Regions from separate parts of the Kumtagia sp. genome, predicted to be linked through region 1. Evidence: predicted binding sites of a transcription regulator. Region 1 holds the regulator's gene; the other holds the start of a gene.
The links. The regulator PhoB, encoded in region 1, activates phosphate uptake and scavenging genes when phosphate is short. The targets are predictions, from matches to a motif close to TGTCATNNANCTGTCAT.
Positions count from the first base shown of each region.

Region 1 (11,218 bases):
CTACATCATCGGCCGAGGGCGCGCCGCCGCGCAGACCGGCGGGGCTCAGAAGCAGCATTCCCGGCCGCACTATCACGGCTGGTGGGCATTCATGCTCGCCGCCCTGCCGGCGCTGCTGCTGATCATCGTGTGGAGCGTCGGCTCCTCGCTCTATATGGAGCGCCACGTCGAAGCGCAGCTGCCCGAGCAGACCGCCGACAGCCCGATCGCCAGCCGCTCGCTGGCGCTGGGCATGGTCAAGAGTCTCGCCAACGCATTGCGTCGGCTCGACGCCCAGGCGCTCGACAACCTGCCTGCGACCTTTGCCGAACTGCAGCCGGCGCTCGCCGCCAAGGGCGCGGCGCTCGCACCCGACACGCAGGACTACATGATCCCGATCGCCACCGAGGCGAACAGCACCAGCGACACGCTGCGGCTGACCGGCGGCGTCCTGGCGTTGGCGCTGGCGCTCGGCGGCGCCGCCCTCGGCATCCGCTCGATCCAGCCGCGGGCCAGGGCGCGCAACAATGTCGAGCGCGTCGTGCTGTGGGGCCTGCTCGGCTCGTCGATGATCGCCATCCTGACCACCGTCGGCATCGTGCTGTCGATGCTGTTCGAGACCTTCCATTTCTTCTCCGTCGTGCCGCCCGCAGGCTTCTTCTTCGGCACGGTGTGGGACCCGCGCTTCGCCGCCGCCGGCGCCACCGACTCGGCCGGCCAGTTCGGCCTGATCCCGCTGCTCGCCGGCACGCTCTACATCGCGCTCGTGGCGCTGCTTGTCGCCGTTCCGGTCGGCCTGATGTCGGCCGTCTACATGGCCGAATACGCCTCGCGCAGCGTGCGTTCCGTGGTCAAGCCGGCGCTCGAACTGCTCGCCGGCATCCCGACCATCGTCTACGGCATCTTCGCGCTGGTGACGCTCGGGCCGTTCCTGCGCGACCTCAGCGCGGCACTCGCCGGCGGCTCGCCCTTCATCCAGGCGCAGTCGATCTTCACCGCCGGCTTCGTCATGGGCATCATGCTGATCCCGGTCGTGTCGTCGCTCTCCGACGACATCATCACCGCGGTGCCGCGCGCCATGCGCGACGGCTCGCTCGGGCTCGGCGCGACGCGCTCCGAGACGATCAAGCGGGTCATCCTGCCGGCGGCGCTGCCCGGCATCGTCGGCGCCATCCTGCTCACCGCCTCGCGCGCCATCGGCGAGACGATGATCGTGGTGCTTGCGGCTGGCGTCGCCGCCAACCTGACCCTCAACCCGTTCGAGGCGATGACGACGATCACGGTCAAGATCGTCAACCAGCTCACCGGCGACCTCGAATTCAACTCGCCGCAGACGCTGGTCGCCTTCGCGCTCGGCATCACGCTGTTCGCCGTCACGCTCGTCATGAACATCGTCGCGCTCTACATCGTGCGCAAATACCGGGAGCAGTACGAATGACCGACGCAGCGATCGGCAGCCTCCCCATCGCCTCGGCGCCGCCGCGCCGCGACATCGGGCTCAGGCGGCGCTATGCCGCCGAGCGGCGCTTCCGCTGGTACGGCTTGGCGGCGATCTCGGTCGGCCTGATCTTCCTGGTGGTGATGCTCGCCTCGATCATCGGCAAGGGCTACACCTCCTTCCTCCAGACCTCGATCCTGCTGCCGATCACCTTCGACGCGCAGGTCATCGACCCGCAGGACAGGCGCGACACCGATCCGAGCGTGCTGGTGAAGGCCAACTATCCGCAGCTTGCCCGCGACGCGCTGGCCCAGAAGCTGGGAATCTCGCTCGACGACAAGCCGCAGATCGCGGCCTTGCGGGGGTTCGTTTCCGACGGCGTGCGCACGCAGCTTCGCGACATGGTCGTCGCCGATCCGTCCCTCATCGGCACGACGCGCGACGTCTGGGTGCTCGCCGGCGCCAATCTCGACTCCGCCTTCAAGGGTCAGATCGACCTCGAAGTCGCCGAGGGCAACCGCAAGGTCTCCGACCGGCAGATCGGCTGGATGGACCAGCTGCGCGCCGAAGGGGCGATGGCCGGCAAGTTCAACACCGGCCTGTTCACCTACGGCGCCTCGAGCCGGCCCGAGACCTCCGGCATGGGTGTCGCGATCATCGGCTCGCTCTACATGATGGCGATCGTGCTGCTGCTGGCGCTGCCGATCGGCGTCGCCGCCTCGATCTACCTCGAGGAATTCGCCAAGAAGACGCGGCTCACCGACATCATCGAGGTCAACATCAACAACCTGGCCGCGGTCCCGTCGATCGTGTTCGGCCTGCTCGGCCTCGCCGTCTTCATCAACTTCCTCGGCCTGCCGCGCTCGGCTGCCCTGGTCGGCGGCCTGGTGCTGACGCTGATGACGCTGCCCACCATCATCATCGCGACGCGCGCCGCGCTGGCCGCGGTGCCGCCGTCGATCCGCTCGGCCGCGCTCGGGCTCGGCGCCTCCAAGACGCAGACCGTGTTCCAGCACGTGCTGCCGCTGGCCACGCCCGGCATCCTGACGGGCACGATCATCGGGCTCGCCCGCGCGCTCGGCGAGACCGCGCCGCTGCTGCTGATCGGCATGGTGGCCTTCGTCGCCGACTATCCGAAGACGCCGCTCGATCCGGCCACGGCGCTGCCGGTGCAGATCTACATGTGGGCGAACGAGGCCGAACGCGCCTTCGTCGAGCGCATGTCCGGCGCCATCATCATCCTGCTGGTGTTCCTCATGGCGATGAACATCACCGCAATCGTGCTGCGCCGGCGATTCGAAAGACGCTGGTAGACGGGGGCAGATATCATGAACATCATGAGCCAAGAGAAACTCGAAGAGGCGGTGAGCGGCGGTATGACTGCGAAGCCCAACGAAGTGATCAAGATGCAGGGCCGCAAGGTCGGCGTCTTCTACGGCGACAAGCAGGCGCTGTTCGACGTCGACCTCGACGTCCGGCAGAACCAGGTGACGGCGCTGATCGGCCCGTCGGGCTGCGGCAAGTCGACCTTCCTGCGCTGCCTCAACCGCATGAACGACACCATCGACTCGGCCCGCGTGACTGGCAAGATCACGCTTGACGGTGAGGACGTCTACGACCCGAAGATCGACGTGGTCGAGCTGCGCGCCCGCGTCGGCATGGTGTTCCAGAAGCCCAACCCGTTCCCCAAGTCGATCTACGAGAACGTCGCCTACGGACCGAAGATCCACGGGCTCGCCAAGAACAAGTCCGAACTGGACCAGATCGTCGAGTCGAGCCTCAAGAAGGCGGCGCTGTGGAACGAGGCCAAGGACCGGTTGAACGAGCCCGGCACCGGGCTTTCCGGCGGCCAGCAGCAGCGCCTGTGCATCGCCCGCGCCATCGCCGTGTCGCCGGAAGTGATCCTGATGGACGAGCCGTGCTCGGCGCTCGACCCGATCGCCACGGCCAAGGTCGAGGAGCTCATCGACGAGCTCAAGCAGAACTACACCATCGTCATCGTGACCCATTCCATGCAGCAGGCGGCGCGCGTGTCGCAGCGCACCGCCATGTTCCATCTGGGCTATCTCGTCGAGGAGGGGGCGACCGACAAGATGTTCACCAATCCCGACGACAAGCGCACGCAGGACTACATCACCGGCCGCTTCGGCTGAGTGGGTATTGAGGAAAGCTGCAATGGGCGAACATACCGTCTCCTCCTTCGACCAGGATCTCGAGCACATCGACAAGCTGATCCGCGAGATGTCGGACCTGGCGGCCTCGATGGTCCGCGATGCGATCCGCGCGCTGCTCCATACCGACGCGGCGGCGGCGCAGCGCATCATCTCGGAAGACGCCGTGATGGACGCCAAGCAGCGCGAGATCGACGACAGCGCCATCACGCTGATCGCCAAGCGCCAGCCGATGGCGCAGGACCTGCGCGCCGTGCTCGGCGCCATCCGCATGGCCGGCGACCTGGAGCGCATCGGCGACCTCGCCAAGAACGTCGCCAAGCGCGTCGGCGCGGTCGGCGAGGGCTCGACGCCGCGCGGCCTGTCGCACGGCATCGACGACATGGCGACGCTGGTGCTGGCGCAGATCAAGGGCGTGATCGCCGCCTATGCGGCGCGCAAGCCCGAGGACCTGCGGACGCTTCGCGTCGACGACGAGAAGATCGACCTCAAATACACCTCGGTGTTCCGCGAGCTCCTCACCTACATGATGGAGGATCCGCGCAACATCACCGCCTGCACGCATCTCCTGTTCTGCGCCAAGAATCTCGAGCGCATCGGCGACCATATGACCAACATCGCCGAGAACGCCTATTATGTGCTGACCGGCTCGCAGCTTCCGGCCAACCGGCCGAAGCAGGACGAGACGGCGACGACCGTGCTGGCCGAGTAGAAGCGAGGCGCGATGATCGCTCCAAAAATCATGGTGGTTGAGGACGAGGAGCCGCTGGGCGTGCTCCTGCGCTACAACCTGGAGACCGAAGGCTACCAGGTCGAGGTCGTCGCGCGCGGCGACGAGGCCGAGATCCGGCTGCAGGAGAACGTGCCGGACCTGCTGGTGCTCGACTGGATGCTGCCGGCGCTCTCCGGCATCGAGCTGTGCCGGCGGCTGAGGATGCGGCCGGAGACCGAGCGCCTGCCGATCATCATGCTGACGGCGCGCGGCGAGGAGAGCGACCGGGTCCGCGGCCTGGCCACCGGCGCCGACGATTACCTGGTCAAGCCGTTCTCGACGCCGGAATTCGTGGCGCGGGTGAAGGCGCTGCTGCGGCGCGCCAAGCCGGAGGTGCTGTCCTCCGTGCTCAAGGTCGGCGACATCGTGCTCGACCGCGAATCGCATCGCGTCTACCGCAAGAAAAGCGAGATCAGGCTCGGCCCGACCGAGTTCCGCCTGCTCGAATTCATGATGCGGCATCCCGGCCGGGTGTTTTCGCGCGGACAGCTCCTCGACAACGTCTGGGGCGAGACGATCTATATCGACGAGCGCACGGTCGACGTGCATGTCGGACGGCTGCGCAAGGCGGTGAACAACGGACGGATGCCGGACGTCATCCGCACCGTGCGCGGCGCCGGCTACGCCATCAGCGACGAATAGCCCCCCAACGAACCGCTCGCGCAATCGTTAGTATTTTGTTATCCACAATTCGCTAAACTTGTGCGTGTGATGTGGGGGCACACATGCAGACACTTTCAAAGCACCGGAACATTGCCGAGATGGACGCCTTCATCGAGGCGCAGGGCGGCATCAAGACCAAGCTCGTCGACCGGCGGGCGATCTACGAATCGGTCTCCTATCTGAGGAGCCACGGCTTCGACGCCGAAGAGGTCCAGCTCTGCCTGGTGCGCTATTTCTACGTCGATCTCGACCTGCTCAACGAGGCGCTGACCGAGCATTGAGGCTCGCGGTCAGCCGACCTCCGGTTTTCCGAACACCGTTTCGAGAAATTCCGCCAGCCAGCGCTTGAGGTGCATGTCCCAGATCATGCGGCCGCCGAGATGGTCGCGGCCGGGCTGCGCGCCCGGCAGCTCGAAGCGGTGCGCGCCGCGCACCACCCAGCGGTGCATCATCACCCGCGTCAGCTCGGCATGGAACTGGATGCCCCAGGCGTTGTCGCCGTAGCGGAAGGCCTGGTTGGGATAGTGCTCGGCGGTGGCCAGCAGCGAGGCGCCGGAAGGCAGCGAAAAGCCCTCGCGGTGGAACTGGTAGACCATCTCCGGCCAGTGCATCAGTTTCCTGCCGTCGTCGGTGGCCTTGAGCGGATACCAGCCGATCTCGACCAGCCCGTCGCGGTGGCCTTCGACCTTGCCGCCGAGATGGTTGACCAGCATCTGCGCGCCGAGGCAGATGCCGAGAAAGGGACGGTTCTCCTTCAGCGGCACGGCCAGCCAGTCGGTCTCGCGCCTGACGAAATCCTCGGGATCGTTGGCACTCATCGGCCCGCCGAAGACAACGGCGCCGGCATGGTGGACAAGCGTCTCCGGCAGCGCGTCGCCGAGCGGCGGCCGCCGGACGTCGAGTTCGAACCCCGCCTCGATCAGCATGTGGCCGACCCGCCCGGGGCTGGATGTTTCCTGATGCAGCACGACGAGGACGCGCGGTCGACCGGCGTCCGCCCCCAGCCTACTCATTCGATGGCGTGCCCTTGGCTCCTGGAACCCTGCGTGCCGCGTCCTGCCGCGCCAGGACGCGGTCGCGGCCGTCGACGCCGAGCAGTTCCGCCACCCGCCACAGCGTGTTGTCCTCGAGCTCGTGCAGCACGCCGTCGGCATAGACGACGTCCCACATCAGCCGGATGAAAGCGATGCGGCCCTCGTCGTCGAGATGCCGGTTAAGCACGCTGGTGAAGGCGTAGAGGTCGATCGCCTCGTGCTCGGCGTTCTCGCCGGCATTGACGAGATCGTCGAGCTCGCGCCCGCCAATGTGGTAGGTTTCGCCGAGCAGCTGCTTGATGCGGTCCCACTCGGCGTCCTGGCGCACGCCGTCCGCATCCATCACATGATACATCAGCGCCGCCGCGGCGACCCGCGGATCGTCGCCGCGCGCGGCGGTGCCGCCGTTGCGCGGCAGCTCCTTGAGGAAGGAGATCATGCGTTCGAGCATCGAGGGGTCACTCATCAGAACAGGCTGAAGCGCCGCCGGGGCTTGGCGGCCTCGTCAGGGTCGACGCCGGGATCGTCCGGCAAGGGCGGCTGCGTCGGTTCGCTTTCATCATCGACAAATGTGGTGTCTGCAAACGCCGGTGCAACCACGCCGGCGACGGCAGCCGGCTTCGCGGGCTGCGGCTCGGCCGGCTTGCGGTCGTTCGCCGGTTCCGGGGCGGGCGGCGGCACCGATTTCGGCGGCGCCGGCTCGGCCTGGACCTCGACCACCGGCCCGGGCGCGGGAACCGGAGCGGGCGCCTCCAGCACCGGCGGCTCGACCGGAGCGACCGGCGCTTTCTCTTCCTCGATCAGCGTGCCCAGCCGCTCGACCGGCACCCGCCACTCGAAGGCGTCGAGCCGTCCGCTGACCGGCGAGAACGGCGCCCATTTATCGGTCTCGAAGCCGTCGGCCACCCAGGCGGGATCGCGCGGCGCGCGCACCGCCCTGGCGAGCAGCTGGCGCACCTTGCCGACGTCGCCGGTCTCGGCTTCCTCGATATCGGCGAGCAGCAGCCACGCACCCTCGCGCGGCTGCATGCGGATCGCCGCCTCGGCTTCCTTGCGCGCCAGCCGGTAGTCGGCCGCGTCGAGGGCGGCGCGGGCGACGGCGAGCGAGGATTCGGGATGGTTCTGCCTGAGCGACTGCAGCCGCCTGGCGCGCGTCAGACGGTCGGCGACGGCGTCGCCGTGGCGGGCATGCACGTAGAGATCGGCGACGTCCGGATGCGGCTCGGCCTTCCAGGCAGCCTCGAGGATCTTCGCACCTTTGCGCGTGTCGTCACCGCGGAACAGCGCCCGCGCCGCGACGAGCGCCGCCGGCACGAAATCCGGCCGCAGCCGGTTGGCCTCCAGCGCCGCCGTCTTGGCATGCGGGAAATCGACGTCGAACAGCGCCGTCGCCTTGGCGGTGAGCAGCACGGAGCGGCGGCGGTTGGCGGCGTCGCGCTCGATCTGGTGCGTCGCCTTCTGCGCGTCGACGATCTTCAGCGCGCCGTCCCAGTCGCCGCTGACGATCTTCTCCTCGATCGTCGAATCCGCCGCCCAGCCGAGCTGCGGCGCGATATCGGCGGCGCGGCCGGCATAGTGGCGCGCCGCGGCGCGGTCGCCCAGCCGTTCAGCCTCCAGATAGAGCCCGCGCAGGCCGAGCAACCGCATCTCCGGATCGTCCAGCATCGCCTCGAACTTGTCGCGGGCGCCGTCATGGTCGCCCTCCAGCAGCGCCGCCTGCGCGTCGAGAAGCCGGATCAGCGGCTCCTGGTCGGAGCGGATCAGCTTGGCGGCTTCCTTGTTCTTCTTGCGGGCGAGCGCGGCGTCGCCCGCGCCGGCGGCGATCATGCCGGTCGACAATGCCTGATAACCGCGGTCGCGGCGGCGCACGCGAAAATAGCGGGCGACGGTGTAAGGGCTGTTCCAGATCGACTTCACCAGCCACCAGGCGATCATCACGGCGGCGACGATCGCCACCACGCCGACCGCGGCCGCCATCAGGCTGACCGTGTAGCGGTAGCCCTGGAAGGTGACGACCATGTCGCCCGGCCGGTCGGCCAGCCAGGCGAAGCCGAGGCCGAGCAGGAAGACGACGAGGAGGAAGAACAGGATGCGGATCATGCCGTCCTCACGCCTTCATCGCGCCGGCGATGGCCTGGTCGACCAGCTTCTCGACGTCGCGCCGCGCCTTGAGCTTGTCGCCGAACCCGCCGGCCGCCGCCTTGGCGGCGTCGGGCAGCGAATCGTATTCGGCGATCGCCTTGTCGAGGTCGCCCGCCGTCAGCGCCGCTTCCATGCGCGCCACGATCTCCGGCACGCCCGCGCCCTCGACCGCGCCGACCGGCCGCACGGTGACCAGCGATTCGGCGCTCTGCATCAGGCGGTCGACGATGCCGGCGTCGGGATCGACGGGTTTCGCGGCGGCGATCATGGCTGTGGCGGCCGGCTCGAGCTCGGCCAGCAGCGCCTCGCGGGTCGACACGCCTTTCTCGGCATGCGCGCGCAGCGCCGCCAGCTCCGGCGCGGCCGGAAAGATCGCCGCGAACGTCTCCAGTTCGGCCGCGAAGGGCGCACCACGGTCCACCGCCGCCTTCAGGGCGGCAGTGGCGATGGCGAGCGCGATCTTCGGCTGCTGCGCCTGCGCATCCACCCGTCCGGCCAGGCTGCCGACCGTCTGCTCGAGCGCGGCAAGCCGGTCGCCGGCCTCCGCGGCCGAGTCGTTCTCGGTTCTCGCCAGCGCCTCGACGGCGGCAACCCGCTCGCCGAGCGCGCTCAGGTCGGCCGCATCCGGCGCCTGGCCGAGCGCGGCGATATCGGCCTCGATTTGCTTGATCCTGTCGTCCAGCCCCTGAAGCGCCGCGGCATCGCCGGAGCCGGCGGCGGGAGCGGCCTCGCGCAGCGCCGCGACGTCCGCCTTGAGCGTGTCGAGCGCCGAGGACAGGCCATCGACGCGGGCGGCGAGGTCGCCGGCTCCGGCATCGCTGCGGACGGCCGCGATCTCCTGTCGCAGGCTTTCGATCTCGGCATTCGCCTGCGGGCTGCTGCCCGGCGAGGCATGCGGTGCGCCAAGCAGTCCGGCATATTGCAAACCTCCGGCGGCGGCCAGCGCCACGACCGCGCCGATCACGCCGGCGGCGATGCGCGAAAAGCCGTCACTGCGCGGGGGCAGCTGTGGCGGCGCGGCCGCATCGTCGCGCGAGGCAGGCGATTCGGCCCGGCCCGGCTGCGGCTGCCGCTCTTCCGCTTCATCGAACCGGTAGCCGGCGGGTTCGCGTACCGGTTCGCCCGGCTGGTATTCCTGGTCGGGTTGCGGGGCTGTGCCTGTCTCGGTCGCCGGCTCGGATTCATTCGACACGGGGTCGTTCGGTACATCGTCCGACCTGGCTTCCGTCCCGGCGGCTGGAATTTCGTCCGCGCCAGGTGCGGTCGCGTCGGTACCCTGTGCGGTCGCGTCGGTACCCTGTGCGGTCGCGTCGGCGGAATCTTCGGCGGCGACCCGCGCCTCCGAGGGCGATTCCGGAGCACCAGGGATCGAATCGGCCGCGGCCGGCGACACGGTCTCCGTCTCGGACACACGCGAGACATCGGCCGGATCGAGCTCGATGGTCAGCGGCTCGCGCTGCGTCTTCGAGTGCCGGGTCCTCGGCGTCTTGACCATGCCTGGCCTCCGTTTCGTTCGTCCTGGCACCGGCGCGCCGGCCACCTTCAGGATACCTACCACACCAGCCTGCCCTGAAAAGGGGCGCGGGCATGACGGGGCGATCGGCCTCAGACGGCAGGCGGCCCGAGCAGCCGCAACAGCGCTGCCTCGCTGGGTTCCGCCGCGATGCGGATGCGGGCGCCGAAGACGTCGGCGAGCCGCTCGGCGACCCGCTGCGACAGGCATAGAAATTCCGCCGCCGCGAGCATCCGCACCGCTTCCGGCGGCCAGGAGAGTTCGAGAAAGCGGCCGGCAGCCTTGGCGGAATAAAGCAGCACAGCGTCGATCGGTTCCGCACCGACGGCCGTGGCGAGCTGGTCGCGCTCGTAGCCGATCGTGCGCGTGTCGTAGGTTTCCAGCGGATAAACGGCGATGCCGGCCTCCGCCAGCCGCGCCTCGAAACCGCTCATCCGTACCCGCCCGCACAGATAGACCAGGCGGGCGCCGTGCCGGACGCGGCGCATCACCAGCCCCGCCAGCGCGTCGGCATCGCCGTCCCCCGTCTCCACGGCGGCGAAACCGAGCGCCCGCGCCTGCTTCGCCGTCCGCTCGCCGACGGCGAAGCATTTTTTGGCTTTGAGGGCTTCGATCAATCCCGCGGGCGCATGCCGCAGCGCGTTGGCGCTGGTGACGGCGACGGCGTCGATATCCCCCGGCGGGGATTGCAGCTCGACTGGAAGCGCGACGGTTTCGGTCAGCGGCAGCCGCACCGGGACGAATCCGCGTTCGGCCAGCCGCGCGGCAGTGCGCGTAGCGCCCGGCTCGGGCCGCGTCACCAGGACGCGCGCGGCCATTCAGCTCCAGCCTTCGAAGAAGCGGGGGCCGGCCTTGGCGCGCACCGTTTCGCCGGCACGACGGCCGAGCGATGCCGCGTCGCCGGCGCGTCCCTCGATCGTCACGTCATGGGCGTTCTGCCCGTCCGGCGACAGAATCAGGCCGCCGAATCGCAGGCGGCCGCCATCCACGACCGCATGGCCGGCGATCGGTGTGCGGCAGGAGCCGTCGAGCGCCGCCAGGAAGGCGCGCTCGCAGGCCAGCGCCAGTGCCGTGTCGCGGTGGTCGAGCGGTTCCAGCAGCCTTGCGATTCGCTCGTCGCCGATGCGGCTCTCGATGCAGATCGCTCCCTGGCCGGGCGCCGGCGGGAAGACGTCGAGCGGCATCAGGTCGGTGATGACGTCGGCCATGCCCAGCCGCCTGAGTCCGGCGCAGGCGAGCATCGTGCCGGCGACCTGACCCTCCTCCAGCTTGCGCAGCCTGGTCTGCACATTGCCGCGGAAGGTGACCACGGAAATGTCCGGCCGCATGCGCCGGATCAGCGCCTGGCGCCGCAGCGAGGACGACCCCACCGTCGCGCCGTGCGGCAATCCTCGGATCGTCGGGGCCGCCCTGCCGATGAAGGCGTCGCGGACGTCCTCGCGCGGCAGGAAGGCCGAGAGCTCAAGCCCGTCGGGCAGTTGCGTCGGCATGTCCTTGGAGGAATGC
Region 1 is NZ_JCACER010000001.1:66,199-77,416, forward strand. Features, by position in the region: gene pstC (phosphate ABC transporter permease subunit PstC) at 1-1,417, shown strand, start outside; gene pstA (phosphate ABC transporter permease PstA) at 1,414-2,730, shown strand; gene pstB (phosphate ABC transporter ATP-binding protein PstB) at 2,746-3,570, shown strand; gene phoU (phosphate signaling complex protein PhoU) at 3,593-4,300, shown strand; gene phoB (phosphate regulon transcriptional regulator PhoB) at 4,313-5,002, shown strand; gene AC5JDC_RS00320 (hypothetical protein) at 5,086-5,304, shown strand; gene AC5JDC_RS00325 (glutamine amidotransferase) at 5,314-6,036, opposite strand; gene AC5JDC_RS00330 (tellurite resistance TerB family protein) at 6,029-6,508, opposite strand; gene AC5JDC_RS00335 (heme biosynthesis protein HemY) at 6,523-8,157, opposite strand; gene AC5JDC_RS00340 (COG4223 family protein) at 8,165-9,694, opposite strand; gene AC5JDC_RS00345 (uroporphyrinogen-III synthase) at 9,805-10,530, opposite strand; gene hemC (hydroxymethylbilane synthase) at 10,531-11,218, opposite strand, start outside.

Region 2 (11,218 bases), on a different contig from region 1:
CTCGATGCGCGAGGCCGACGACGACGCCATCTCCCGCGCCAAGGTCTATGTCGATACCCGCGCCGGAGCGACCAAGGAGGCCGGTGACATCGTGCAGCCGCTGCAGTCGGGCGTTCTGAAGCCGAACGCCATCGTCGCCGACCTGCACGAGCTCGCCCGCGGCGAAAAACCCGGACGCGGTGGCGCCAAGGAGATCACGCTGTTCAAGTCGGTTGGGGCGGCGCTCGAGGATCTTGCGGCGGGCGTGGCGGTGTTCAGGGCAGCAAGCGCAGAATAGGCGGCGCCTAAGGTCAAGCCACCCTTGACGCATCAAAGGGTCGCGCGGGAACCTTGGCGCCGCACCAAGGTTCGGCATCATGACCCTCGGCTGGCCCCTTTTTCTCTGGTCGCTCCTGACCGCCATCGTCGCCGCGCTGAGCTTCGGCCCGTCCTTCGCGCATGTGCTGGAGTCCGTGCCCCGCATCCAGCTCTGGTCGCCGGAGCTGTGGCGCGAAACCACGGTCTTCAACCAGCAGTACCGCTTGTTCGCAGTGGTCGGCGCGCCGGTCGACCTCCTGGCGATCATCACGCCCGCCGTGCTCACCTTGATGCTGCGCGGCCAGAGCCCGGCCTTCGGCCTGGCGCTCGCCGCGACCGTCCTGTTCGCCGCCGCGCTCATTGCCTGGATCGCAATCGTCCTGCCCGCCAACAACATCCTCGCCACCTGGAAGCCCGGCCCGATGCCGGAGAATTTCGAGACGATCCGGCGGCAGTGGGAAACGGGGCACATGGTCGTGGCGGCGGCAAAGTTGGCAGGACTGGTCGCCCTGTTCTCCGCCCTGCTCACCATCCAGCGCAGCCCGTAGCCGCCTTTGTTGCGCCGTCCTGCCGGCTGTGGCAGAAGCGACGGCATCTTCCAGCGAGGCGATCGTTTGAAACCAGCGCGTCACAATCGCGGCGACGACCGGCGCCAGCAGGGGCAGGCAGTTCGCCCGCCCGAGCGGCAAGCAGAGGCACAGCCGCGCCCACGCCGCGAAGGCATGCTGCCGCCCGAGCGCCTGCCGGTGATCCTCGAAGTCCTGCCCAATGACGACTACGCGCTGCTCGATTCCGGCGATGGCGAGAAGCTGGAACAGTACGGCGCCTACCGTATCGTCCGCCCCGAAGGCCAGGCGATCTGGCGCAAGGCCTTGCCGGAGGGCGAATGGCGCAAGGCCGACGCGACTTTCACCGGCGACACCGACGAGGAAGGGCTTGGCCGCTGGCGCTTCCCGAAACAGCCGCTCGGCGAGACCTGGCCGATGCGTCACGACGGCATCGACTATCTCGGCCGTTTCACCTCGTTCCGCCATGTCGGCGTGTTCCCGGAGCAGGCCACGCATTGGGATCACATGGCCGGGCTGATCGGCGGCGCGAGGCGGCCGGTGAAAGTGCTCAACCTGTTCGGCTATACCGGGCTGGCCTCGCTGGTGGCGGCGAAGGCCGGCGCGGAGGTGACGCATGTCGACGCCTCGAAGAAGGCGATCGGCTGGGCGCGCGAGAACCAGGAGATGGCACGGCTCGGCGACAAGCCGATCCGCTGGATCTGCGAGGACGCCATGAAGTTCGCCGAGCGCGAGGAGCGCCGCGGCAGCCGCTACGACATCATCCTGTTCGACCCGCCCGCCTATGGCCGCGGCCCGAAAGGCGAGGTCTGGCAGCTCTTCGACGACCTGCCGAGGCTCGCCGACATCTGCCGGTCGATCCTGACGCCGAAGCCGCTCGCCGTCGTGCTCACCGCCTATTCGATCCGCGCCTCCTTCTTCGCCATCCACGCGCTGATGCGCGACACCTTCGCCGGCATGGGCGGCCGCGTCGAATCGGGCGAGCTGGTGATCCGCGAGAAGGGCGCCGGGCGGGCGCTTTCCACGTCATTGTTTTCCAGATGGGTTGCGGGATGAGTCGTTCACCCCTGAGCAGCGCCCCCTCCACCACGCTTCGCGTGGTCCCCCTCCCCCGCTTCGCAGGGGAGGAACCAGCGGCGCCGTTCGATCCTCCCCCGTTTACGGGGGAGGGGGACCACGCGAAGCGTGGTGGAGGGGGCGCATCATGACCGGCCAACTGCGTGTCGGGCGCGTCAAGGAAGTCACCAGCCTGTCCAACCCGCTGGTGAAAGACCTGAAGGCGCTGGCGCTGAAGAAGTTCCGCGACCAGCAGAACGCCTTCATGGCCGAGGGCCTGAAGCTCGTCATCGACGCGCTCGACCTCGGCTGGCGGGTGAAGACGCTGGTCTTCGCCAAATCCGCCCTCGGCAACCCGGCCGTCGAGAAGGTCGCGGCACGCACGGTGGCGGCCGGCGGCGACGTGCTGGAGGTCTCGGAAAAGATTCTCGCGGCGATCACCAGGCGCGACAATCCGCAGACGGTGGTCGGCGTGTTCGAGCAGCGCTTCCTGAAGCTGACCGACATCCGTCCGGCACCGGGCGACGTCTGGGTGGGGCTCGACCGGGTGCGCGATCCCGGCAATCTCGGCACCGTGCTGCGCACCGTCGATGCCGTCGGCGCCAAGGGCATCATCCTGGTCGGCGACACCACCGATCCGTTCGGGCTGGAGACGGTGCGGGCGACCATGGGCTCGATCTTCGCCGTGCCGGTGGCGCGGACGACGCAGGAGGCCTTTCTCGCCTGGCGCAAGGGCTTTGCCGGGCTGGTCGCCGGCACGCATCTCAAGGGCGCCGTCGATTACCGCAGCGTCGACTATGCGAAGAAGCCGGTGCTGCTGCTGATGGGCAACGAACAGCAGGGCCTGCCGGACGCGCTCGCCGAGACCTGCGACAAGCTGGTGCGCATCCCGCAGGCGGGCCGCGCCGATTCGCTCAACCTCGCCGTGGCGACCGGGGTGATGCTGTTCGAGATCCGGCGCGCCGCGCTGACGCTTGCAACGGACGAGGCCTGATGCGCGCACCTTCATGGCACATCTATGCGGGGATCGCCGCCGCCGGCATCGCCCTCGACCAGTGGATCAAATGGCTGGTGGAAACGCGGCTGGCCATGCACGACCCGGTGGAGTTGCTGCCGTTCCTGGCGCTCTACCGCACCTACAACACCGGCGTCGCCTTCTCGATGTTCTCCTGGGTCGGCGACCGCGGGCTGGTCGCCATCTCCATCGCCGTCATCGCCTTCGTGCTCTATCTCGCCCTGCGCTCCGACCCGCGGCAGGTGCTGGCGCGGCTGGGCTTCGCGCTGATCGTCAGCGGCGCCATCGGCAATGTGATCGACCGCGCCATCCACGGCCACGTCATCGACTACATCTTCTTCCATACCCCGGTCTGGTCGTTCGCGGTCTTCAACCTGGCCGACGCCTTCATCTCGGTCGGCGCCGCCGCGGTCGTGCTTCAGGAGCTGCTCTCCTGGCGGCAGGCGCGAAAGGAAGCTCCGTCGGACGATGGATCAGGCGGGCGCCAGACGTAACCGGCCGGCGGAAATGCTCGCGCCGCACCCTTAAAATGGCGGAACGCTAAAATGCGAGCGAATTGCAGAAAGCTTCGGGAACGACACCGGAGTAGAATAACCGGATGACGGCCCCCATCGTCCACAGCACCCTCGAAGGCAAGAGCATGGACGGCGGCGTCGAAGCGCCGGTCCTGCCGCAGGCCGCGCCTGTCGACCCGCTGGCCGGCTCGCTGCCGACCAAACCGCAGCTCGTCGTGCTGCAGACCGCCATCGTCATCGCCGCCCCCCTGCTCGCGGCAGCCGCCTATTTCCTGAATGCCCAGGCCGTCCTGGTCATGGGTTTTCTGGCGCTCGGCGCCGTCGGCCTGGCAGTGCTGGTGCGCGGCCTCGGCACCCGTCGGCGGCCGCAGGCGGAAGCGGCGGAGACGGCAACGCCCGCCCGCATCGAAAGCCTCGCCGACCGCATGTGGGAGATGCATGAGAGTGAGGAGCATTTTCTCGGCCTCATCGATGCGCTCGGGGACCTCGTCATCCATCGCGATCGCGACGGACGCATCGTCTATGCCAATCGCGTCTTCGCCGACCTGGTCAGGCGGCCGCAGGACGAGCTGGTCGGGATGCGGCTCGCCGATCTCGGCATCGAGGTCGGCATGGTCCCCGACGCCGCCTTCGCCGAGGGCGAATGCCTGAGCTCGACCGACGTGTCTATCCATACGCCCGCCGGAACGCGCTGGTTCTCCTGGATCGAGCTGTCGGTGCGCGATCTTGCCAGCGCGGCTGTGTCGCACCGGGCGATCGCCCGCGACATCACCGGGCGCAAGCGGGCCGAGGCCGCGCTGATCGGGGCGCGCGAGCGCGCCGAATATGCGAGCCTCGCCAAGTCGCGTTTCCTGGCGACGGTGAGCCACGAGATCCGCACACCCATGAACGGCATCATGGGCATGGCCAAGCTGCTCGCCGACACCAATCTCTCGGCCGAGCAGAAGACCTATGTGAGCGCGGTGTCGACCTCCGCCAGCGCCCTGCTGGCGCTGATCGAGGACCTGCTCGACTTCTCCAAGATCGAGGCCGGACGCTTCGTGCCGGAGCCGCAGCCGATCTCGCCGCGCGAGACGGTCGAGGGCGTGGTCGAGCTGCTGGCCTCGCGCGCCTTCGCCAAGGGCATCGGCCTCGGCTGCCATGTCGCGCCGGACGTGCCGCATACCATCACCGCCGATCCCGGCCGGGTGCGGCAGGTGCTGCTCAACCTCGTTGGCAACGCGATCAAGTTCACCGAAACCGGCGGCGTGCTGGTGACGGTGTCGCTGAAGCCCGGTCCTGACGGCATGGAGATGGTGCGCTTCGCGGTTGCCGACACCGGACCGGGGCTGCGCAAGGAGGACATGGACCGCATCTTCGAGGAGTTCGAGCAGGCCGACACCAGCTCGACGCGCGTCCATGGCGGCGCCGGGCTCGGCCTCGCCATATCGCGCCGCATCGTCGAGGCGGTGGGCGGCACGATCACGGTTTCCAGCGACTACGGGCTCGGCTCCGAATTCGCCTTCGAGCTCCCGGCGCTGGAGGCGACTGCCGGCCTGGCGCGCGGCCTGGTGCTGGAGGGCCACCGCTCGGTGATCCTGTCGAAGAACGAGGTGGAGTGCGACGCGATCGCCCGCACCATCCGCGCCTATGGCGGCACCGTCGACGTCGCCTATTCGATCGACCAGGCGCTGGAGCTGGCCGGACCCTGCGACGCGCTGCTGGTCGACGCGGCGCTGGAATCGCCGGACGGGCGCGTGCTGAAGCGGCTGAAGCAGGCGGGCTTCTCCTCGAGCCAGGCGATCACCCTGATCGCGCCGACCGACCGAGGCGCGCTGGGTGACTTCCGCGCCAGCGGCTACGTGACCTTCCTCGCCCGGCCGGTGCGCGGCGAGACGCTGCTGCGCGTTCTGCTGTCGGGCGCCGCCGTCGCCTCCAGCATCGCTCCCGCGTCCGTCGTCCGCAGGCCGGCCAAGGGCCGCAGCGCCCGGTTCTCAGGCCTGTCCGTCCTGCTCGCCGAAGACAACGAGATCAACGCGCTGCTCGCCCGCACCACGCTGCAGAAGGCTGGCCACCGGGTCGAGGTCGTCGGCAACGGCAAGGCGGCGGTCGAAGCCGTCACCAGCCCGCGCAAGGATCGGCACGACGTCGTGCTGATGGACCTGCACATGCCGATCATGGACGGGCTGGAGGCGATAGCCCTGATCCGCCGCCACGAGGAGGAGAACGACCTACCGCCGGTGCCGATCATGGTGCTGTCGGCGGACAGCCAGGAAAAGACCCGCCACGACGTGCTCGCCCACGGCGCCAGCGGCTTCGTGACCAAGCCGATCGATCCCGACGCGCTCGTCCATGCCGTCGAGCAGCGCATGGTCTGAAGCCGTCTCAACGACGGCCGAAGCCGGCGAAGATAACCTAAATGTCAGCGGCCATGAGCTTGAGCGCGTGCAGCCGTCACGGTACTTTCATACATCTGTTGCACAGCGCCAGTATCTCGAAGCCGTGCCGGCTGTTCGAAGGAGAATCACCCGTGCAAACAGCTGTTCCGTCGGTCGATGTCGCCATGGACGTGAAGGGGCTGGTTCCCGGCGTGGAGCCCCGGCCCGGCATTGCCGGCCGCACGCTCGGCCGCATCGGCCCGCTGGAGGCGCGGCTCGCCCGCGACGATGCCGAGATCGCCGCCGCCCAGGAGGTGCGCTATAGCGTCTTCTACGAGGAGCTCGGCGCCGGGAGCAACCGGCTGCAGGTGCTCGACCGCCGCGATGCCGACCGTTTCGACGCCGTGTGCGATCACATCCTGGTCTTCGACCAGTCGCTGCCCGGCCCGGAGCACAGGCGCATCGTCGGCACCTACCGGATGCTCAGGGAGGAGGGCGCAGCGCTGGCGGGCGGCTTCTACTCCGAGGACGAGTTCGATCTCGGAGGATTGATTAGCCGGCATCCGGGCAAGCGTTTCCTCGAGCTCGGCCGCTCATGCGTGCTGCCGCAATACCGATCCAAGCGCACGATCGAGACGCTGTGGCAGGCGATCTGGGCCTATGTGCTGCACCACGACATCGACGTGATGGCGGGCTGCGCCTCCTTCCATGGCAGCCTTCCGGCCACCCATGCCGAAGCGCTGTCCTTCCTGGCGCGGAACTGCCGCGCGACGCCGGAGTTCGACGTCAGCGCCCTGCCCGGCCGCTACGTCGGCATGGACCTGATGCCGGCCGAGGCGATCAACGCCAAATCGGCATTCTCGCGCATGCCGCCCCTGATCAAAGGCTATCTGCGGCTCGGCGCGCGCATCGGCGACGGCTGCGTCGTCGACCGGGATTTCGAAACGGTCGACGTCTTCGTCGTGCTGCCGGTCAAGGAAATCCAGCAGCGCTATATCAGCTACTATACCCAGGAGCCCGGCCGTCTCGCAGCGTGACCCGATCGAGGAGGATACGCTCGCACCCGCCTTAGTGCGGCTGCGCAAGGCGGCGGCCGCGCTTCCCGGCATCGTCGAAAGCACCTCCTACGGCACGCCCTCGCTCAAGGTCGGCAAGAAGTCGATCTGCCGGGTGAAGGACCCGCGGACGGTCGTCGTCATGTGCCCGCTGGAGGAGAAACCGGCGCTGATGGAAGCGGCGCCCGACATCTATTTCGAGACGGACCACTACAAGGGCTGGCCGGCCATCCTGGTACGCCTGGACGCCATATCCGATCGGGAACTCACGCATCGGCTGGAATGCGCGGTCAGGTTCCAGACACGGAAAAAGCGGTCCGGCCGGGGCTGACGCCAGTCGCGTTTCCCCCGCCATCGAAGCGTCATAGAAGTTTCATCGGGGCGACACCCGCCTGTCACCCGCAAGCCCGAGTTTCCGCGCGCCTGTTCAAAGCCATCCGGAGACAGCCATGAACCCCGTCAGCAAGAAAATCACCCGTCGCGCATTGTTGGCGACCACCGGAGCGGCCGGCCTGGTCGGCCTGTCGGGTCTGGCCATGCCCTATTACTCGCGCGCCAACCAGCGGCCGAGCTTCACGCACGGCGTGCAGTCCGGCGACGTCGACGTCAATTCGGCCATGATCTGGACCCGCGTCGACCGTCCCGCCAGCGTCGCGTTCGAGGTGTCCACCACCGAAAGCTTCGCCAACGCCGTAAAGCTGCCGCCACTCGGCGCCCTGCCGGAAAGCGATTTCGCGGTGAAGCGCCTGCTGACCGACCTCGCCTCCGACCAGGAGATATTCTACCGCATGGTCGCGGCCGACCTTTCCGACATCAATACCGTGTCCGAGCCGATCGTCGGCCGCTTCCGCACGGCGCCGGCCTCGAAGCGCAACGTCCGCTTCGCCTGGTCCGGCGACACGGTCGGCCAGGGCTGGGGCATCGACGACAAGGGCATGTACAGCTACGCCACCATCCTCAAGCATCAGCCCGACTTCTTCCTGCACTCCGGCGACACGATCTATGCCGACGGCCCGCTGAAGGAGGAGGTGGAGCTGAAGGACGGCACGAAGTGGGTGAACAAGGTCGTCACCGACGAGAAGCGCAAGGTCGCCGAGACGCTGGACGAATTCCGCGGCCAGTGGAAATACAATCTCATGGACGAGCATGTGCGCGCCATGAACGCCGCGCTTCCCACCTTCTTCCAGTGGGACGACCACGAGGTGACCAACAACTGGTCGGCCTCCAAGGACCTTTCCGCCGACGACCGCTACACGGAAAAGTCGGTGCCGCTGCTTAACGCGCGCGCCGCGCGCGCCTTTCACGAGATGACGCCGATCCGCTTTCAGCCGGCCGAGCCCGGCCGCGTCTACCGCAAAATCGCCTACGGCCCGCTGCTCGACGTGTTCTTCGTCGACCTGCGCTCCTATCGCGGTCCCAACGGTCCTGCCATGGAAGACGAGATGACGCCGGCCTCGCGCATCTTCGGAGAGGAGCAGATGCGCTGGCTGAAGCGCGAGCTCGCCAATTCGAAGGCCACCTGGAAGGTTATCGCCTCCGACATGCCGATCGGCATCATCGTGTGGGACAACGCCAAGGACAAGAAGGGCGCGGAAGCGATCGCCAACGGCGACAGCGGCGGTCCCAAGGGCCGCGAGCTGGAGGTGGCCGACCTGCTGCGCTACGTCAAGAACGCCAGCATCGACAACGTCGTGTGGTTCACCGCCGACGTGCACTACACCGCCGCGCATCACTACACGCCGGAAAAGGCGAAGTTCCAGGACTTCACGCCGTTCTGGGAATTCGTGTCGGGGCCGATCCATGCCGGCACCTTCGGGCCGGGCGAGCTCGACATGACCTTCGGCCCCGAGCTGAAGTTCGTGAAGGCGCCGACCGCCGAGCAGGGCCAGAACCTGCCGCCCTCGGCCGGCCTGCAGTTCTTCGGCCTGGCCGACATAGACGGCGCCAGCGAGCAGATGACGGTGCGGCTGATGGATCGCGACGACAACGAGCTCTACAAGGTGACGCTCGATCCGGTGCGGTCGGCGTAACGTCGCAGGCATAGCGGTTGGGGGGTAGACCCCACTCCGTTTAGCCTTTGGGTTCGCCGCGGTCCAACCGACGCGCAGGCCGGGCCACAGCGTCCTGGAGAAGACGCCGCAGGAGATCGTGCGACATAATCGATGCCGCCGCCGCAGGCGGCGTCGAGCGCCTGGATCGGCGGAACCGCCGCGCCTCTCAGGGACGCACTCCAGCACGGGTAGTTATTTGCACTCCGATCCGGAGGGCCAATTCTCGGCGGGGGCATCCAACAACTGGATTATTGCCGAGGCATAAGCACACGTATATCGTGCACAACGACGAGGTCAGCGCGCGAGCAGGCTCCCCGTTCAATGTCGCTTTTCTTTTAGGTTTTCCGGCTCGCGTCGCCATCAGTTTCGGTTCCGGGGAGATTCCTGTCATGTCCGTCAACGTAAGCTCGCTCATCCGGGTCTCGGTCGACGGCAGCGGCACGAGCGCCAACAACATCGCCACCGGCGGCGTGATGTCGGGCGACGGCCGCTTCGTCGTGTTCCAGAGCACCGCTACCAATCTGGTGGGCGGCGACGTCAACGGTTTCTTCGACGTCTTCCTGCGCGATACGCTGACCGGCACCACGACGCTGATCTCGTCCGCGACCGGCGGCACGCAGGGCAACAACGTCTCCAGCGTGGCGGCCATCTCCGATGTCGGCCGCTACGTGTTCTATAACAGCATGGCGACCAACCTTGTCGGCGGCGACACCAACGCCGCATTGGACATCTTCATGCGGGATATGTGGACGGGCGTGACAAGCCGCGTCTCGACCGCGTCGGACGGCAGTCAGGCAAACGGGGCCAGCCAGAATGTCAGCGTCACCGGCGACGGCGCCGTCATCGGCTTCCAGAGCACCGCCGACAACCTGGTGGCCGGCGACAGCAACGGCTTCAGCGACGCCTTCGTCAAGAACCTGTCGACCGGCCTCGTCACCCGCATCTCGGTGGCGAACGACGAGTCGCAGGCCAACGGCAACTCCCTGGTCGCCCGCCTGTCCGACGACGGCAACCGCGCCTCCTTCGTCAGTTCCGCCAGCAACCTGACGACCAACGATAGCAACGGCGCCGTCACCGACGTCTTCGTCCGCGATATCGCCGGCGGAACCACCACCCTGGTCTCGGCCTCCACCGGCGGCGGTTCGGGCGACGGTCAGTCTTTCGCCGCCTCGATCTCCGGCAATGGCCGCTACGTCGTGTTCGAGAGCAACGCGACCAACCTGGTCGCCGGCGACAGCCACGGCGCCACCGACATCTTCGTGCGCGACCTGCAGACCAACACCACCACCCGGGTCTCCACCGCCACCGACGGCAGCCAGGGCAACGACTTGTCCATCCAGGCTGTGATCTCCGGGGACGGCCGCTTCGTCGTCTTCATGAGCGCCGCCGACAACCTGGTGCAGGGCGACACCAACGGGCTGCGCGACATCTTCCTGAAGGACATGGTGACCGGCTCGGTGACGCGCCTGTCCGTCGCCGCCGACGGGAGCGAGCTCAACGACATTTCGAACACGCCCTCGATCTCGGCCGACGGCCGTTACGTCACCTTCCAGACGCAGGCGACCGACACCGGCGTGGGCGTCGACGGCAACGGCACCGGTTTCGACGTGTTCCGGGTTTCGCTGGTCGCGTCGGCGGGCGCCGACCGCATGATCGGCTCCGACGGCAACGACAGCATCGACGGCCTGGCGGGCAACGACATAATCACCGGAGGGTTCGGCAACGACGTTCTCATCGGCGGCGCGGGCGCCGACGCCCTCACCGGCGGCGGAGGCGTCGACACGGCCGACTATTCCAGCTCCGCCGCCGCGGTGATCGTCAATCTCGCCGCCGGCACCGGCACAGGCGGCGACGCCCAGGGCGACACGCTGTCGGGCATCGAGAACGCTATCGGCGCGGCGTTCGCCGACCGGTTGACCGGAACGGGGGCCGGCACGCTCGACGGCGGGGCCGGCAACGATGTCCTCGACGGCGCGGCGATCCTGAACGGCGGGGCCGGCAACGATACTTTGCTCGGCGGCGCGGCGGTCGAGACGCTGAATGGCGGGGCCGACGACGACACCGTCAGTTATACCGCTTCCTCGGCGGGCGTGACGGTCGATCTCGGCCAGGCCGGGCCGCAAGCGTCGTCCGGCGATGCCAGCGGCGACACGCTCTCCGGCATCGAGAATCTGAGGGGTTCGCTGTTCAGCGATACGCTCACCGGCAACGACGGCGCCAACATCCTGCATGACGGCGGCACCGGGCCGCTCCCCAACGACGGCGTGCCCGACACGCTGATCGGCAATGACGGCAACGACACCTAC
Region 2 is NZ_JCACER010000021.1:84,879-96,096, reverse strand. Features, by position in the region: gene lhpI (bifunctional Delta(1)-pyrroline-2-carboxylate/Delta(1)-piperideine-2-carboxylate reductase) at 1-277, shown strand, start outside; gene AC5JDC_RS09185 (DUF1772 domain-containing protein) at 357-845, shown strand; gene AC5JDC_RS09180 (RsmD family RNA methyltransferase) at 912-1,919, shown strand; gene AC5JDC_RS09175 (TrmH family RNA methyltransferase) at 2,068-2,913, shown strand; gene lspA (signal peptidase II) at 2,913-3,428, shown strand; gene AC5JDC_RS09165 (response regulator) at 3,533-5,806, shown strand; gene olsB (l-ornithine N(alpha)-acyltransferase) at 5,992-6,843, shown strand; gene AC5JDC_RS09155 (MmcQ/YjbR family DNA-binding protein) at 6,878-7,192, shown strand; gene AC5JDC_RS09150 (alkaline phosphatase D family protein) at 7,311-8,891, shown strand; gene AC5JDC_RS09145 (beta strand repeat-containing protein) at 9,302-11,218, shown strand, end outside.
Region 2: a site for PhoB is predicted at 7,222-7,238, ahead of AC5JDC_RS09150 (alkaline phosphatase D family protein). Genes of this name have one in related genera too.